One region of the Streptomyces sp. NPDC042371 genome, then DNA from elsewhere that is predicted to be linked to it. Evidence: predicted binding sites of a transcription regulator. Region 1 holds the regulator's gene; the other holds the start of a gene.
The links. Region 1 encodes HspR, which represses chaperone genes until heat shock. Its sites were predicted from a motif close to TTGAGNNNNNNNNNCTCAA; they were not measured.
Positions count from the first base shown of each region.

Region 2: the regulator HspR is predicted to act here: its motif matches at 5,684-5,702, upstream of dnaK (molecular chaperone DnaK).

Region 1 is NZ_JBWKAP010000008.1:326,651-335,804, forward strand. Features, by position in the region: gene AC068B_RS25695 ((Fe-S)-binding protein) at 1-1,734, opposite strand, end outside; gene dnaK (molecular chaperone DnaK) at 2,093-3,958, shown strand; gene grpE (nucleotide exchange factor GrpE) at 3,958-4,665, shown strand; gene dnaJ (molecular chaperone DnaJ) at 4,699-5,889, shown strand; gene AC068B_RS25715 (heat shock protein transcriptional repressor HspR) at 5,894-6,349, shown strand; gene AC068B_RS25720 (hypothetical protein) at 6,448-6,996, shown strand; gene AC068B_RS25725 (helix-turn-helix transcriptional regulator) at 6,962-7,936, opposite strand; gene AC068B_RS25730 (helix-turn-helix transcriptional regulator) at 8,038-9,012, opposite strand; gene AC068B_RS25735 (helix-turn-helix transcriptional regulator) at 9,052-9,154, opposite strand, start outside.
Region 2 is NZ_JBWKAP010000004.1:168,129-177,282, reverse strand. Features, by position in the region: gene AC068B_RS13925 (nitrate reductase subunit alpha) at 1-750, shown strand, start outside; gene narH (nitrate reductase subunit beta) at 751-2,382, shown strand; gene narJ (nitrate reductase molybdenum cofactor assembly chaperone) at 2,379-2,957, shown strand; gene narI (respiratory nitrate reductase subunit gamma) at 2,954-3,679, shown strand; gene dnaK (molecular chaperone DnaK) at 3,710-5,614, opposite strand; gene AC068B_RS13900 (OsmC family peroxiredoxin) at 5,764-6,189, opposite strand; gene AC068B_RS13895 (SAM-dependent methyltransferase) at 6,319-7,119, opposite strand; gene AC068B_RS13890 (DUF6345 domain-containing protein) at 7,517-9,148, shown strand.

The DNA of each region.
Region 1 (9,154 bases):
GGCGATGGTGTTGAAGCAGTGCGGGCAGGTCGAGACGATCTTCTTCGCCGTCTTCGGCTTCTTCGTCGACTCGTCCTCGTCATCCTCGCCGAACGCCATGTTCAGCGTGGCGACGTTCTCCTGGCCGAGCTGCTGGAACAGCGGCTCGTTGCCGAGGCGGCGCGCGGAGTCACCGGTGCACTTCTCGTCGCCGCCCATGATCGCGAACTTCACGCCCGCGATGTGGAGGAGCTCGGCGAACGCCTTCGTCGTCTTCTTGGCGCGGTCTTCGAGGGCACCCGCACAGCCGACCCAGTAGAGGTACTCGACCTCGGTGAGGTCCTCGATGTCCTTGCCGACGACCGGCACCTCGAAGTCGACTTCCTTCGTCCACTCCAGGCGCTGCTTCTTGGCAAGGCCCCAGGGGTTGCCCTTCTTCTCCAGGTTCTTGAGCATCGTGCCCGCCTCGGAGGGGAAGGCCGACTCGATCATCACCTGGTAGCGGCGCATGTCGACGATGTGGTCGATGTGCTCGATGTCGACCGGGCACTGCTCGACACAGGCGCCGCAGGTGGTGCAGGACCACAGGACGTCGGGGTCGATGACGCCGTTCTCTTCGACCGTGCCGATGAGGGGGCGCTCGGCCTCCGCGAGGGCGGCCGCGGGGACGTCCTTCAGCTGCTCCTCGGTCGCCTTCTCGTTGCCCTCCATGTCCTTGCCGCCACCGGCGAGCAGGTAGGGGGCCTTCGCGTGCGCGTGGTCCCGGAGGGACATGATCAGGAGCTTCGGGGAGAGCGGCTTGCCCGTGTTCCAGGCGGGGCACTGCGACTGGCAGCGGCCACACTCGGTGCACGTGGAGAAGTCGAGGATGCCCTTCCAGCTGAACTGCTCGACCTGGGAGACGCCGAAGACGTCGTCCTCGCCCGGGTCCTCCCAGTCGATCGGCTTGCCGCCGGACGTCATGGGCTGCAGCTCGCCGAGCGCCGTGCCGCCGTCCGCCTCGCGCTTGAACCAGATGTTCGGGAAGGCCAGGAAACGGTGCCAGGCCACGCCCATGTTGGTGTTCAGGCCGACCACGATCATCCAGATGAAGGAGGTCGCGATCTTCAGGCCCGCAAAGAAGTACGTGAGGTTCTGGAGGGTGGAGAGGTCCATCCCGCCGAACCAGGAGACGAACGGGTACGAGATGAAGAACGACGCCTCGTAGCTGTCGACGTGGTGCTGGGCACCCTCAAGGGCGTGCAGCGTGAAGATGCAGACGCCGACGATGAGGATGACGGTCTCGACGAAGTACGCCTGACCGGTCCTGGAGCCCGCGAAGCGGGACTTGCGGCCCGGCTTGTCGGGGCGGTTCAGCTGCCGGATGACGATCAGCGTGAGGATGCCGAGCACGGTCATGGTGCCGATGAACTCGACGAACATGTTGTACGGCGCCCAGTCACCGATGATCGGCAGCATCCAGTCGGCTTTGAAGAGCTGGCCGATGGCGTTGACGATCGTCAGCAGCAGCGAGAAGAAGCCCACCGCCACGAACCAGTGCGCGAAGCCGACGATGCCCCACCTGTTCATGCGCGTGTGGCCGAGGAACTCCTTGGCCACGGTGACGGTGCGCTGGAAGGGGTTGTCGGTCCTCAGTCCCGCGGGCACGGGCTGACCGAGCCGCACGAACTTGTAGATCTGCACGATGGCACGGCCGAACAGCGCGACGCCGACCGCGATTAGGACCAGCGACACGATGATCGCGGCGAGTTGCATTTGGGGGCTCCTCGGGCCTGCGAGGCGAACTATTACTAAGCGGTAACTTATGCAGTCCGTCTGAGACTATCCACTTACTCCGCCGCACTGTAGCCAGCAAGGCGGTGATCTGCGTCGCTCAGGCAACCCTTCGCGCGTACGGGGCGCCGGGCGCGATGCGCTTTTAGAGGCGCGGGGAACTGCGCGACCAGCCCCGACGCGCCCGCAGACGCAGACGCCACCCCCGGAAGGGGCTCCTACTTGCGCGTAAGGGCCGGATAAGAGTTGAGCCCCCTCGACTCACATCTGTTGACGCCAGCGCGGCGACCATGCATCCTTGAGTCAGATCCACTCAAGAAGTACATCTGGAGGAACCGAAATGGCACGTGCGGTCGGCATCGACCTGGGCACGACTAACTCCGTCGTCAGCGTTCTCGAAGGCGGCGAGCCCACCGTCATCACCAACGCCGAAGGCGCCAGGACCACGCCGTCCGTCGTCGCTTTCGCGAAGAACGGCGAGGTGCTCGTCGGCGAGGTCGCCAAGCGCCAGGCGGTCACGAACGTCGACAGGACCATCCGGTCGGTCAAGCGCCACATGGGCACCGACTGGAAGGTGGACATCGACGACAAGGGGTTCAACCCCCAGCAGATCTCGGCGTTCATCCTGCAGAAGCTGAAGCGCGACGCCGAGTCGTACCTGGGCGAGAAGGTGGCCGACGCGGTCATCACCGTCCCGGCGTACTTCAACGACTCCGAGCGCCAGGCCACCAAGGAGGCCGGTGAGATCGCGGGTCTGAACGTCCTGCGCATCGTCAACGAGCCCACCGCCGCCGCCCTGGCGTACGGCCTCGACAAGGACGACCAGACGATCCTCGTCTTCGACCTCGGTGGCGGCACCTTCGACGTGTCCCTCCTGGAGATCGGCGACGGCGTCGTCGAGGTGAAGGCCACGAACGGCGACAACCACCTCGGTGGTGACGACTGGGACCAGCGCGTCGTCGACTACCTGGTCAAGCAGTTCAACAACGGCCACGGCGTGGACCTGGGCAAGGACAAGATGGCGCTCCAGCGCCTGCGCGAGGCGGCCGAGAAGGCCAAGATCGAGCTGTCCTCCTCCACGGAGACCACGATCAACCTGCCGTACATCACGGCGTCCGCCGAGGGCCCGCTGCACCTGGACGAGAAGCTCACGCGCGCCCAGTTCCAGCAGCTCACGTCCGACCTGCTCGAGCGGTGCAAGAACCCGTTCAACAACGTCATCAAGGACGCGGGCATCCAGCTCTCCGAGATCGACCACGTCGTTCTCGTCGGTGGCTCCACCCGCATGCCCGCCGTCGCCGAGCTCGTCAAGGAGCTCACCGGCGGCAAGGACGCCAACAAGGGTGTGAACCCGGACGAGGTCGTCGCCATCGGCGCCTCGCTCCAGGCCGGTGTCCTCAAGGGCGAGGTCAAGGACGTCCTGCTCCTCGACGTGACCCCGCTGTCCCTCGGCATCGAGACCAAGGGAGGGATCATGACCAAGCTCATCGAGCGGAACACCACGATCCCGACCAAGCGCTCCGAGATCTTCACGACGGCCGAGGACAACCAGCCGTCCGTCCAGATCCAGGTCTACCAGGGCGAGCGCGAGATCGCGGCGTACAACAAGAAGCTCGGCATGTTCGAGCTGACCGGTCTGCCCCCGGCGCCCCGCGGCGTCCCGCAGATCGAGGTCTCCTTCGACATCGACGCCAACGGCATCATGCACGTGACCGCGAAGGACCTCGGCACGGGCAAGGAGCAGAAGATGACCGTCACCGGTGGCTCCTCGCTGCCGAAGGACGAGGTCAACCGGATGCGCGAAGAGGCCGAGAAGTACGCGGACGAGGACCACGCCCGCCGCGAGGCCGCCGAGTCCCGCAACCAGGGCGAGCAGCTCGTCTACCAGACCGAGAAGTTCCTCAAGGACAACGAGGACAAGGTCCCCGGTGACGTGAAGACCGAGGTCGAGGAAGCCGTCGGCGAGCTGAAGGAGAAGCTCAAGGGCGAGGACTCGGCCGAGATCCGCACCGCCACCGAGAAGGTCGCCGCCGTCTCGCAGAAGCTGGGCCAGGCCATGTACGCCGACGCCCAGGGCGCCCAGGCCGCCGGTGGTCCCGAGGGCGCTGCCCCGGGTGCCGAGCAGCCCAAGGAGGACGACGGCGTCGTCGACGCCGAGATCGTCGACGACGAGAAGCCCGGTGACGCGAAGGGCGGCGCCGCCTGATGACCGAGGAGACCCCGGGCTTCGGCGAGAACGCCGAGAAGCCTGACGTCCCCTCCGGCGCCACCCCTGATGACGCCGCGCCGCAGGCCGCCGAGCCCTCCACCGAGGAGGGCCCGGCGGCCCCGGCCGGGGACGCAGCGAACAAGACGTCCGCACAGGATGTGGGCCTGACCGCCCAGCTGGACCAGGTGCGCACCGCGCTCAACGAGCGCACCGCGGACCTCCAGCGGCTGCAGGCCGAGTACCAGAACTACCGCCGTCGGGTGGAGCGGGACAAGGTGACGGTGAAGGAGATCGCCGCGGCGAACCTCCTCTCCGAGCTCCTCCCGACCCTCGACGACATCGGCCGCGCCCGCGAGCACGGCGAGCTGGTCGGCGGCTTCAAGTCGGTCGCCGAGTCGATGGAGACGGTCGTCGCCAAGCTGGGCCTGCAGCAGTTCGGCAAGGAGGGCGAGCCCTTCGACCCGACGATCCACGAAGCCCTGATGCACAGCTACGCACCGGACGTCACCGAGACGACCTGCGTCGCGATCCTGCAGCCCGGGTATCGCATCGGCGAGCGCACCATCCGCCCCGCGCGGGTGGCCGTCGCCGAGCCGCAGCCCGGCGCGCAGACGGTCAAGGGCGAGGGTGCCGCGGAGGGCGCCGACTCCGCTCCGGACGCGGCTGCGGACGAGAAGGAGACCGGTGGCCCTGACGAGGGCTGACGGTCACGACATGAGTGAGGAGGGACGTCGGGGATGAGCACCAAGGACTTCATCGAGAAGGACTACTACAAGGTCCTCGGCGTCCCCAAGGACGCCACCGAAGCCGAGATCAAGAAGGCGTACCGGAAGCTCGCACGCGAGAACCACCCGGACGCCAACACCGGCAACACCAAGGCGGAGGAGCGCTTCAAGGAGATCTCCGAGGCGAACGACGTCCTCGGCGACCCCAAGAAGCGCAAGGAGTACGACGAAGCGCGTGCTCTCTTCGGCAACGGCGGATTCCGGCAGGGTCCCGGAGGCGGCGGCGGTTCGTTCAACTTCGACCTGGGCGACCTCTTCGGAGGCAACGCGCCGGGTGGCGGTGGAGCGGCCGGCGGCGGCTTCGGGGGCGGCATCGGTGACGTCTTCGGGGGCCTGTTCAACCGGGGCGGCGGCCCCGGCGGGGGTACGCGTACCCAGCCCAGGCGCGGCCAGGACATCGAGTCCGAGGTCACGCTGAGCTTCACGGAGGCGGTGGACGGCGCGACGGTGCCGCTCCGCATGTCCTCCCAGGCGCCCTGCAAGGCGTGCTCCGGCACCGGCGACAAGAACGGCACACCGCGCGTGTGCCCGACCTGCGTCGGCACGGGCCAGGTCTCGCGGGGCGGCGGCGGAGGGTTCTCCCTCACCGACCCGTGCATGGACTGCAAGGGGCGTGGGCTGATCGCCCAGAACCCCTGCGACGTCTGCAAGGGCTCGGGCCGCGCCAAGTCGTCGCGCACGATGCAGGTGCGGATTCCGGCGGGCGTCAGCGACGGCCAGCGGATCAGGCTGCGCGGCAAGGGAAGCCCTGGTGAACAGGGCGGCCCGGCCGGTGACCTGTACGTGGTCGTGCACGTCGACACCCACCCGGTCTTCGGCCGCAAGGGCGACAACCTCACGGTCACCGTCCCGGTGACGTATCCGGAGGCGACGCTCGGCGGCGAGGTGAAGGTGCCCACGCTGGGCGGCCCGCCCGTCACCCTGAAACTGCCCGCAGGCACGCCGAACGGCCGTACCATGCGGGCCCGGGGCAAGGGCGCGGTCCGCAAGGACGGCACCCGGGGCGATCTGCTCGTGACGGTGGAGGTGTCGGTTCCGACCTCCCTGTCGGAGTCGGCGAAGGAAGCCCTGGAGTCCTACCGCAAGGCGACTGCGGGCGACGATCCGCGGGCAGAACTGTTCCAGGCCGCGAAGGGAGCGTGACCCCATGGACAGGGTCGGCCGTCGTCGTAATCCGTACCAGCTGACCGACGAGACGCCGGTGTACGTCATCTCGGTGGCAGCCCAGCTGAGTGGTCTCCATCCGCAGACCCTGCGGCAGTACGACCGCCTCGGCCTGGTCTCCCCTGACCGCACCGCGGGCCGCGGCCGACGCTATTCCGCCCGCGACATCGAGCTGCTGCGCACCGTGCAGCAGTTGTCGCAGGAAGAGGGCATCAACCTCGCCGGTATCAAGCGCATCATCGAGCTCGAGAACCAGGTCACGGCGTTGCAGGCCCGTGTCGCGGAACTCTCCACGGCTGTGGAGGGCGCCGCGGCTGCCATGCAGCAGCGCGAAGCGGCGGTGCACGCCTCGTACCGCCGCGACCTCGTCCCCTACCAGGACGTGCAGCAGGCCAGTGCGCTGGTGGTGTGGCGGCCGAAGAGGTCGACGGAGCAGTAGGTTTCGTACCCTGATACAGGGCCGGGAGGTGTCAACCTCCCGGCCCTGTATCGCTGTATAGGGGTGGGCAAAGTGGCCCATGGTGAGGGGAGCCGTTCATGGCCATGGTGGGGCTGTTCTGGATCGCCGAGGGCGATGTGTACGTGGGCGCGAAACCGGCCGGACTCGCCCCCGGAGTGCGGCTGACCCCGGAAGGCGTGCTGGCCCTCGGCGACAAGCAGTCCGGCATGTGGTCCTGGGAGGACGTGCACGGGCTGACGATCGACGACGTGCCGGTGAAGACCCTGAAGCGGCACGTGGGCGCGGCGGTCGACATGGTGCTCTCGGTGGGCCTCGGCGGCGGCGAGGAGGCGCCGACGATGACGGTCCGCCTGGCGGACGCGGACGGCGACGACACGGAGCTGACGGCATACACCGCGGCGGCGGTCGGCTACTCCCAGACGGAGTACGACCTCTCCCGCGACCTCCTGGCCCGCTTCACGGAGGGCGCGGGTTCGCTCCTCACCACGCTGACCGCGATGTCGGAGTGGGGCCGCCGCCACGAGGGCGGGTCGCCCCGGGCGGCGGAGCGGGAGGCGTTGCTGCGGGAGTGGGCGGCGGCGGCCGGGCCGGTCAGGGACGATCGAGAATCCCCGACTGACCGATGAGGTAGCCGAGCTGGGCGCGGCTGCCGCTGCCGAGGGTGGCGGCGAGCTTGGCGATGTGGACGCGTGCGGTGCGTACGTTCATGCCGAGGCGGTCCGCGATCTCCGCGTCGGTGAGGCCCTCGACGAGAAGGCCCGCGATGGCGTGCTGGCGCGTGGTGATGCCGTTCTCGGACGGCTGGGGCGCCGCCTGCGGCCACATGGGCGTGGCGAGGCGCCACAGCCGCCAGAAGGTGGTCGCGAAGTACTCGACGAGGGCCGGGTGGCGGAGCTCCAGAGCGATGCTGCGGTCCTTGCTCGCGGGGATGAACGCCACGGTCCTGTCGAAGACGAAGAGGCGCTCGGTGACCTCGTCGAGGGTGCGCGCCTCGGTGTCGCCGTCGAGCTGTTCGAAGTAGGCGAGCACCGGCAGAGAATGGCGCGTTGTGTGCTGGTAAAGCGTCCGCATGCGGCAGCCCCGGGTCAGGATCGCCTGGTCCCGGGGGAAGACTTCGGCCAACGTCTCGGGCGGCCGGGTGCCGCCGGGCTGGACGGCGAGGAACTCCTCGGTGGCCTCGTTCATGGCGCGGTCGATGGCCGAGTTGATGCGGGCGATGCCGTCCAGGACGGTGATGGACGGGGCGTCGTCGGCACCGGAGCCGATGCGCAGGTCGAGAGAGGCGAACGGCTCGAAAGCGGCGCTGAGCCGCAGCTCACGGCGGCGCGGCGGCTCGTGGCGGGCCTCCATGGACCGGAGTAGACGGGGCAGTGCGAGCGCGGAAGCGGTGGGGTGCAGCCACTGCGGGTCGTCGCGTCCTGGCTGAAGAAGGCCCAGGTCGACGAGGCAGGGGGCCGGTTCCGCGGCACTGTTGTCGATCCGGCCTTCGCGCAGGGCGCGGGCGTAGACGGACAGCCCTGTCTCACAGAGTTCTTCGACGGTGTGCGGTAAGTGCTTCGTGGCCATGCGAGCCCCCTCCTGCCTGGTTGAAGCGTCGCGATTCTATGCAGGCTGAGAGAGACCGGGCCGGATGCCGTAGGTGAGAGTGACTGCTTCTGGACGGGGGGTCAGCGTCCCTGATCGAGGATTCCGGACTGTCCGATGAGGTAGCCGAGCTGGGCGCGGCTGTTGCTGCCGAGGGTGGCGGCGAGCTTGGCGATGTGGACGCGTGCGGTGCGGATGTTCATGCCGAGGCGGTCGGCTATGTCGGCGTCGGTGAGGCCCTCGACGAGGAGTTCCGCGATGGCGTGCTGGCGGGTGGTGATGCCGGTGTCCGTCGGCTGGGGTGCGGTCCGGGGCCACAGGGGGGTGGCGAGGCGCCACAGTCGCCAGAAGGTGGTGGCGAAGTACTCGACGAGTGCGGGATGGCGGAGTTCCAGGGCGATGGTGGCGTCCTGGCTCGCGGGGATGAACGCCACGGCCCGGTCGAAGACGAAGAGGCTCTCGGTGACCTCGTCCAGGGTGCGGGCCTGGATGTCGCCGTCGAGCCGCTCGTAGTGGGCGAGCGTGGGCAGGGAGTTGCGGGTCGTGTGCACGCGGAGCTTCCGCAGCCGGGCGCCGCGGGACAGGATCTCCTGCTCGCGGGCGTCGATGCGTTCCTGCGTCGCCGCCGGTTGGACCCCGCCCGGCTGGATGACGAGCACTTCGTGCCCGGCCTCGGTGATGGCCTGCTCGATGGCGGCCTCGATCCGGGGCATGCCCTGGAGGACGCTGATGGCGGAGGGCTCCCCGTCGGGCACGGCGACGTCGTCGAGCCCGAGGAAGGACTCGAACACCGCGGTGAGGTTCTCTTCGCGGCGGCGGTGCCTGGCGACCCGGTTCTCGATGGTGCGCAGCAGCCGGGGCAGGGCCACGGCAGGGGCGGTCGGGTGCAGCCACCGCATGTCGTCGGGGCCGGGGTGGAGAAGCCCGAAATCGATGAGGCAGGGGGCCTCTTCGGCGTCGCTGCTGCGGATCCCGCCCTCGCGCAGCGCGCGTGCGTAGACGGCCGCACCCGGCTCGCAGAGGTTCTCCACCCCGTGCGGTATGTGCTCCTCGGACACGCTGCGCTCCCTGCCGGTTTGGTTGAAGGGCCGGTGAGTCTATGCGCAGTCGTCCCGGATCAGCATGCCGGACTGCCCGATGAGATAGCCGAGTTGAGCGCGGCTGTGGCTGCCGAGGGTGGCGGCGAGCTTGGCGATGTGG
Region 2 (9,154 bases), on a different contig from region 1:
CTGGCCGCCGAGCACGAGGGCAAGCGCATCACGTACGCCGACACGCAGGCCGCGCCCGTCCCGGTGATCACCTCGCCGGAGTGGAGCGGCAGCGAGTCCGGCGGGCGCAGGTACACGGCGTTCACGCTCAACACCGAGCACCTCAAGCCGTGGCACACGCTCACCGGGCGCCAGCACTTCTTCATCGACCACGACTGGATGCACGAGCTGGGCGAGGCGATGCCCGTCTACCGGCCGCCGCTGGACATGAACCGCCTCTTCGGAGAACCACGGCTGGGCCCCGACGGCGAGCGCGAGGTGACGGTCCGCTACCTCACGCCGCACAACAAGTGGTCGATCCACTCCGAGTACCAGGACAACCTCTTCATGCTGTCCCTCTCGCGCGGCGGCCAGTGCGTCTGGATGGCGCCGCAGGACGCGGACGCGATCGGCGTGAGGGACAACGACTGGATCGAGGCGGTCAACCGGAACGGCGTGGTCGTGGCGCGGGCGATCGTCTCGCACCGGATGCCGGCCGGGACGGTCTTCATGCACCACGCCCAGGAACGCACGGTGAACGTCCCCAAGACGGAGACCACCGGCAAGCGCGGCGGCATCCACAACTCGCTGACCCGCCTCATCCTCAAGCCGTCCCATCTCATCGGCGGCTACGCGCAGTTGTCGTGGGCGTTCAACTACCTCGGCCCGACGGGCAACCAGCGCGACGAGGTCACGGTCATCCGTCGCCGCTCGCAGAAGGTGGAGTACTAGATGCGCGTCATGGCTCAGATCGCGATGGTGATGAACCTCGACAAGTGCATCGGATGCCACACCTGCTCGGTCACCTGCAAGCAGGCGTGGACCAACCGCGACGGCATGGAGTACGTCTGGTTCAACAACGTGGAGACCCGCCCCGGGCAGGGCTATCCGCGTCGTTACGAGGACCAGGAGAAGTGGCGCGGCGGCTGGGAGCTGAACAAGCGGGGCGCCCTGAAGCTGAAGAACGGCGGCCGCATCAAGTCGCTCCTGGAGATCTTCTCCAACCCCAAGCTGCCGGAGATCAAGGACTACTACGAGCCCTGGACGTACGAGTACAAGAACCTCACCGACGCCCCGCTCGGCGACGACTACCCGGTCGCCGAGCCCCGCTCGCTGATCAGCGGCAAGCCCATGAAGATCGAGTGGTCGTCGAACTGGGACGACAACCTGGGCGGCGCCACGGAGCACGGCGATCTCGACCCGATGGTCGCCAAGACCCGGCAACAGGCCGCGGACAAGGTCAAGTTCGCCTTCGAGCAGACCTTCATGTTCTATCTTCCGCGGATCTGCGAGCACTGCCTCAACCCGGCGTGCGTGGCGTCCTGCCCGTCCGGCGCGATGTACAAGCGGTCGGAGGACGGCATCGTCCTCGTCGACCAGGACCAGTGCCGGGGCTGGCGCAAGTGCGTGACGGGCTGCCCGTACAAGAAGGTGTACTTCAACCACCGCACCGGCAAGGCCGAGAAGTGCACGATGTGCTACCCGCGCGTCGAGGTGGGCCTGCCCACCGTCTGCTCGGAGACGTGCGTGGGGCGCCTGCGCTACCTCGGCGTGATCCTGTACGACGCCGACAAGGTGACGGCCGCGGCCTCCGAGCCCGACGAACACAAGCTGTACGAGGCGCAGTTGGGCGTCTTCCTCGACCCCGAGGACCCGGAGGTGCGGCGCGCCGCCGAGCGGGACGGGATCTCGTACGACTGGATCGAGGCGGCACGCCGCTCCCCCGTGCACGCGCTGATCAGCAAGTACAAGGTGGCGCTTCCGCTGCACCCGGAGTACCGCACCATGCCGATGGTCTGGTACATCCCGCCGCTCTCCCCCGTGGTGGACGCGCTGACGGAGACCGGCCACGACGGCGAGGACCTCGACAACCTCTTCGGCGCCATCGACACGCTGCGCATCCCCCTCGAATACCTCGCGGAGATCTTCACCGCTGGGGACGTCGGTCCCGTGCGGTCCTCGCTGGAGAAGCTGGCGGCGATGCGGGCCCACATGCGGGCCATCAACCTCGGTGACACGCCCGGCAGTTCGACCGCCGACTCGGTGGGCATGTCGGGGCAGGAGATCGAGGAGATGTACCGGCTGCTCGCCATCGCGAAGTACGAGGACCGGTACGTCATCCCGACCGCCGCCGTCGCCGACGCCCAGCGCCTGGAGGAGTCGGCGCTCCCCGACTCGTGCAGCCTCGACTACGAGGGCGGCCCGGGGATGGGCGACGACGGCCCCTTCGGGCAGGACTCCGGCCGCAAACAGCTGCCGCTGGTCACCATCGAGAACTTCCACGCGCTGCGGGCCCGGCAGACCGCCGACGAGGAGCCGAGCGCGGTCGACAAGGCCCACGCGGTGAAGGAGGACGACAAGTGACGCGGCACGCGGTGCTGTACCAGGCGGCGGCGCTCTGCCTGGCCTATCCGGACGACGAGTTCCACGAGCGGCTGCCGCTGCTGCGGGCGGCCGCCCCCGCCGGTCTCGACGGTTTCCTCACCCACGTGGAAACGACCGACCCGCGCGAGCTCGCCGCGCACTACGTCCGGGTCTTCGACTTCAAGAACCGCCACAGCCTGTATCTGAGCTGGTGGCGGGACGGGGACACGCGGCGCCGCGGCATGGCCCTGGTCCGCTTCAAGGAGACCTACCGGGAGCACGGCCTGGAGTTCACCGGCGAGGAACTCCCCGACTTCCTGCCCGCGGTCCTGGAGTTCTCCGCCCAGGCGGGCCCGGTGCTTCTGAAGGAGCACCGCAGCGGCCTGGAGCTGCTGCGGATCGCGCTGGCCGACTTCGGCACACCATACGCGGCGGTCATGGAGGCGGTGTGCGCGACGCTGCCGGGCCCCTCGCCCAAGGATCGCGCGGAGGCGCAGGCCCTCGCCCGGTCCGGGCCGCCGCGCGAGGACGTCGGACTCCAGCCCTTCGCACTCATCGGGGAGCGCTCCTCATGAAGACACTGCTGTGGGGCGTGCTCCCCTACCTCGCGTTCGTCCTGCTCGTCGCGGGCATCATCTGGCGCTACCGCTACGACAAGTTCGGCTGGACGACCCGCTCCTCGCAGGTCTACGAGTCCAAGCTCCTCAACATCGCGTCGCCGATGTTCCACTACGGCATCCTCTTCGTGCTCGTCGGCCATCTGATGGGCCTGTTCGTCCCGGAGTCGTGGACGGACAAGGTCGGCCTCACCGAGAGCGCGTACCACAAGCTGTCGCTGTGGGGCGGCACGGCGGCGGGCGCGCTCGCGGTGCTCGGCATCCTGATGCTGCTCTACCGCCGCCGCACCAACGCGCCGGTGTTCCGGGCGACCACCGTCAACGACAAGGTGATGTACGTCGTGCTGCTCGGGGCGATCGTGATGGGCATGTGGGCCAAGCTCACCAACTCCGGTCTGGAGGAGGGCTACAACTACCGCGAGTCCATCGCCCCTTGGGCCCGCAGCCTGTTCACGCTCCAGCCGGACGTGGACCGGATGGTGGGTGTCCCGCTCACCTTCCAGATCCACGCGGTGATCGGCCTGCTGCTCTTCGCGCTGCTGCCCTTCACCCGGCTGATCCACATGTTCAGCGCGCCGGTGCAGTACCTGTTCCGGCCGTACGTGGTCTACCGCAGCCGGGACCCGAAGCGCGTGGGTGCGCGGCCGGACCGGCGGGGCTGGGAGCGGACGGGTTCGTGAGGTTCGTGAGCCCACCCGCTCCCATCTCGCCTACCGGGTACCGCCCTTGTCGCCTTCGCCCTTCTCTCCGGCGCGCTTGTCGTCCTCGTCCACGATCTCCGCGTCCACCACTCCCTCCTCGGCGGCGCTCTCCTGGGGCTGTTGGCCGTCCGAGGCGCCCCCGCCGGAGTTCGCGTACATCGCCTGGCCCATCTTCTGGCTCACCGCGGACAGCTTCTCCGCGGCGGCGCGCACGGCAGCCGTGTCGTCGGCCCGGTTCTTGAGGACGTCCTTCAACTCGGCCGCGGCCGACTCCACTTCGGCCCTCGTGTCCGCAGGGATCCGCGCGGCGTTCTCGCCGTCCCCGCCGTTCTCCTGGAGGAACCGCTCCGTCTGGTAGACGAGTTGCTCGGCCTGGTTGCGGGTCTCCGCCGCCTCGCGTCGCCTGCGGTCCTCCTCCGCGTGCTCCTCGGCCTCCCGCACCATGCGGCTGATGTCGTCCTTGGGCAGCGCGGAGCCGCCGGTCACCGTCATGCGCTGCTCGCGTCCTGTGGCCTCGTCCTTCGCCGAGACGTGCATGATCCCGTTGGCGTCGATGTCGAAGGTGACCTCGATCTTGGGTACGCCGCGCGGGGCGGGCGGCAGCCCCGTCAGATCGAAGACGCCGAGCTTCTTGTTGTACGCGGCGATCTCCCGCTCGCCCTGGAAGACCTGGATGCCGACCGAGGGCTGGTTGTCCTCGGCGGTAGAGAAGGTCTCCGAACGCCGGGTGGGAATCGTGGTGTTGCGCTCGATGAGCTTGGTCATGATGCCGCCCTTGGTCTCGATGCCGAGGGAGAGCGGTGTCACGTCGAGCAGGAGCACGTCCTTCACGTCGCCGCGGATGACCCCGGCCTGCAGCGCCGCGCCGAGCGCCACCACTTCGTCGGGGTTGACACCCTTGTGCGGGTCCTTGCCGGTGAGCTCCCTGACCAGCTCCGTCACCGCGGGCATCCGGGTGGAGCCGCCCACGAGGATCACGTGGTCCACGGCGGAGAGTTTGACTCCCGCGTCCTTCACCGCCTGGTGGAAGGGCTCCTTGCAGCGGTCTAGCAGGTCCGCGGTCAGCTCCTGGAACTGGGCGCGCGTCAGCTTCTCGGCGAGGTGCAGCGGGCCCTCCGCCGAAGCCGTGATGTAGGGCAGGTTGACGTCCGTCTCGCTCGACGCGGACAGCTCGATCTTCGCCTTCTCGGCGCCCTCGCGCAGGCGCTGGAGCGCCATCTTGTCCTTGCCGAGGTCCACGCCGTGCCCGTTCTTGAACTGCCGCACCAGGTGCTCGACGATCCGCTGGTCCCAGTCGTCGCCGCCCAGCTGCGTGTCGCCGTTGGTGGCCTTCACCTCGATGACGCCCTCGCCCATCTCCAGGAGCGAGACGTCGAAGGTGCCGCCGCCGAGGTCGAAGACGAGGACGGTCTGGTCGTCGCCCTTGTCCAGGCCGTACGCCAGGGCCGCCGCCGTCGGCTCGTTGACGATGCGCAGGACGTTGAGCCCCGCGATCTCACCGGCCTCCTTGGTGGCCTGGCGCTGGGTGTCGTCGAAGTACGCGGGCACGGTGACCACCGCGTCGGTGACGTCCTCGCCCAGATAGGACTCGGCGTCGCGCTTGAGCTTCTGCAGGACCCGCGCGGAGAGCTCCTGCGCGGTGTAGCGGGTGCCGTCCACGGAGCCGCTCTCCGGGAAGCGCCACATCCCGTCGCCCATATGGCGTTTGACGGAGCGCGCGGTGCGCTCCACGTTGGTGACCGCCTGCCGCTTGGCGACCTCGCCCACCAGGACGTCGCCGCTCTTCGCGAAGGCGACGACGGAGGGTGTGGTGCGCGCGCCCTCCGAGTTGGCGACGACGGTGGGTTCACCGCCCTCCAACACGGCCACCACTGAGTTCGTCGTCCCGAGATCGATCCCAACCGCACGTGCCATGGTCCAGTCCCTTCCGCCGCGAGCTCACGTCCCCCGTTTCCCGGTCTACTCCGTTCTCCATCACAAAACTTGAGCGGGCTGTTGTCAATGCCGCACATGACAATGCCGCCACCCCGACAGGGGTGACGGCACTGTCAACAGGCGGTGGTTCAGGCCAGCTTGGCCGAGAGGGTGATGTCCGTGCCGGACAGGGCCTGGCTCACCGGGCAGCCCGCCTTGGCGGCCTCGGCCGCCTCGACGAAGGCGGCCTCGTCGATACCGGGCACGACGCCCTCGACGGTGAGGTGGATGCCGGTGATGCCCGTGCCGGGCGTCAGGGTCACGTCGGCGGAGGCGGTGAGCCGGGTCGGCGGGTTGCCCTTGCCGGTGAGGGTGTGCGACAGCGCCATGGAGAAGCAGCTGGAGTGCGCGGCGGCGATCAGCTCCTCCGGGCTGGTCTTGCCGTTCGCCTCCTCGGCGCGCGACGGCCAGGACACCGCCTGCTCCCCGATTCCGGAGGAATCGAAGGTGACGGTGCCCGAGCCCTCTGCCAGAGAGCCTTCCCAGACCGTGTGCGCGGAGCGCGTGGTTGCCACGATGCAGTTCCCTTCAGTGCGGATCCGTGATCGGAAGTTCTGTTGCCCCATCCGATCACACTCCGGACGAAAACGGGGCGCGCGGGGCGCAACAGCCGCCCCGAGGGCAACTGTCGAACCGCGTGCCCCTCAAGGCTTGCGGGCCACCGCCCCGTACATCGCGATGGCGCTGTCGTCCACGCCCTCCTGCTCGGGCCCCGGCCGCCACCTGTGCACCTGGGTCACCCCGGGCTCCACCAGCTCCAGGCCCTCGAAGAAGGACGAGGCGGTCGCCAGGTCGCGCAGCGCCATCGGCATCCCCTGCCGCCCGTACTCTTCGGCCACCCGGCCCACCTCTTCTGGCGCGAAATCACCGGTGCCGATCGTCAGCGCCACGAAGCTGCCCGACGGCAGCGGCTCCAGCAGACGCTGCACCAGGCGCCGGTCGTCCGGCGGCAGGATGAAGTGGAGGATCCCGATGATCATCAGCCCGACCGGCTCGTCCAGGTCTATGAGCGCACGGAACTGAGGGCTGTCCAGGATGGCGTCCGGATCGTGCATGTCCGCATCGATGTACGCGGTCGCACCCTCCGGCGAGCTCTGCAGGAGCGCACGGGCGTGGGCCAGCACGATCGGGTCGTTGTCGACATAGACCACACGCGACTCCGGCGTCACCTCCTGCGCCACCTCGTGCAGATTGGGCGCGGTGGGCAGGCCGGTGCCGATGTCGAGGAACTGACGGATCCCCTGCTCCTCGGCGAGGTACCGCCCCGCACGGTGCATGAACCGCCTGTTCTCCAGCATGTGCACGGGCAGCGCAGGCCAGTGCCGACACATGGCATCACCGGCATCGGCATCGACGAGGTAGTGATCCTTGCCGCCGAGGATGTAGTCGTACACCCGCGCCGAATGTGCCGTCGACGTATCGATCCGATCACCCGCACCGTGCATGGCCGCTCCACTCTTCACCACTGAACAACTGACTACTGACTACTGACTACTGACTACTGACTACTGACAAAGGAATCCCGACGCTACACCGGCATACCTGCCCCCTCAGCGCCCTCTCCCACCTCCCGCGTTCCCGACACCGGGAGCCTCCGGGTGAAAACGGGCCGGGCGGGGTCCGGTGCGTCGCCGGAGGTGTTCGAGCGGGGTGCGCAGGTGCGCGTCGGGCGATACGAACACGTTGTGTGGGGCGACGCGCCAAAGGGGCCTCTGAGGTGCGGGAACAGGTGCGTGGCAGGGGGCCTATGGCCGGAATGGCAACTGGGCAAGGGGCGTCCGCGGTGACACTTTGAGGCCCCCTCGCGCACGGAACGAGGAGATCCTCTCAGGGGGTATGGCCATGCGCATCAACTACTCGGACCACGGTCCGTCTCCGCTCGAACCCGAGAAGCCCGGAGCAGCGGGTGACCGGGACTCGACCTTCGGCTGGTGGGGTGCCTTCAGCATCCAGAAGTTCGTCAACCAGTCGTCCCTCTCCCACACCCACGGCGACGCCACCGGCTGGCTGGCGTACCTCCAGCAGTTCTACGACCGGAACTTCTGGTTCGCCGACGGCGGCGCACAGGTGTGGGCGTACGAGGAGACGTACGACAACTGGCAGGACCGCTACGGCATGGACGCGGTCGTCGCCGTCTACCACTCGGGCCACGGCGGCATGGACAACAACGGCGTCTTCTTCGCGCCGCTCGGCGCCGTCTGGGACGGCCGCAGCGACGCCATCTCCAACCGGATGGCGCTCGGCAACGAGAAGGCGAACTACGTCTTCTGGTCGACGTGCACCTCGCTGCGCGTCCTCGGCGGGCACTCCCCCATCCGCACCTGGGCCGGACCCAACATCGGCTTCCGGATGATCTTCGGGTTCGAGACGGTCAGCATCGACAGCCCGGACTACGGCAAGAAGTTCTGGGAGAAGTGGCGGTCCGGGCAGACGTACTGCGACGCCTGGCTCAACGCCAGCTGGGACATCTACCACGGCCAGGCGCCCTCGGTGTGCGCCGTCGGCTCCACCCAGGCAGAGGCCACCAACCGCCTCAACACCGAGCGGAACTTCTACCGCGACCACGTGCCGGACAACTGGTACGCGTGGCGCTGGTACTACGCCCGCGAAGGCATCAGGGAGCCGCTCTCCCAGCTCCCCGGGCAGCAGCAGATCGTCCAGCTGGCGCCCCGCGAGCCGGGCGCGGAGCTCAGCGCGCTCGGGCAGTTGGCCGACTTCCCGTCGGCGGCGCTGCAAGAGGTGCAGGTCGACCGGCTCGGCGTGCTCAGCGCGACCTCCGGCGACCGCGTGATCTCCAGCGGCCTGGAGGGCAGCCGCTGGGTCAGGCTCGCCGAGCCCAACCACCGCAACACCCAGCAACTGCCCACCGAGCGTGCGATCGAGGCGGCGCGCGCGTTCGCCGAGCGGTACGCGGAAGGCGCCGAGCTCGTCGTCGACAGCGTGCACGACCTGATGCAGAACTCCGGCACCAAGGACGGCTCCGAGGTCGGGCGTCCCGTGTCGCTGCAGACGCACGTGACGTTCCGGCAGGTCTTCGACGGCGTGCCCGTCATCACGCCGGGACACGGCCTGATCCGCGTCGGTCTCGACAACGACGGCACGGCCGTCCAGGCGCAGATCGCCACCCGCCGGGCCACCGGCGTCATGCGCGAGCCGAGCACCGAGGTCTCGCCTCCGCCGCCCAAGGGCGGCAAGGCCGCGGCGGCGCCGCTGGAGCGCGACCCGCGCAAGGCGCTCGACGCGGCACAGAAGAAGCTGCTCGCCGAGATCGCGGCGATCAGCGCCGACGAGCCGGGACAGCGGGCGACGGCGGAGCGCAGGCCCGAGGTCAAGGACGTGCCCGGCACGTTCGAGGTCGGCTATGAGATGGAGGGCGACGAGGCCTATCCGGCGGCCCGCAAGCTGATCGAGATCGGCGCGCAGGACAGCATGTTCAAGACACGCCGCTGGGTCGTCGCGCCGCTGGCGAGGTAGGCGCGA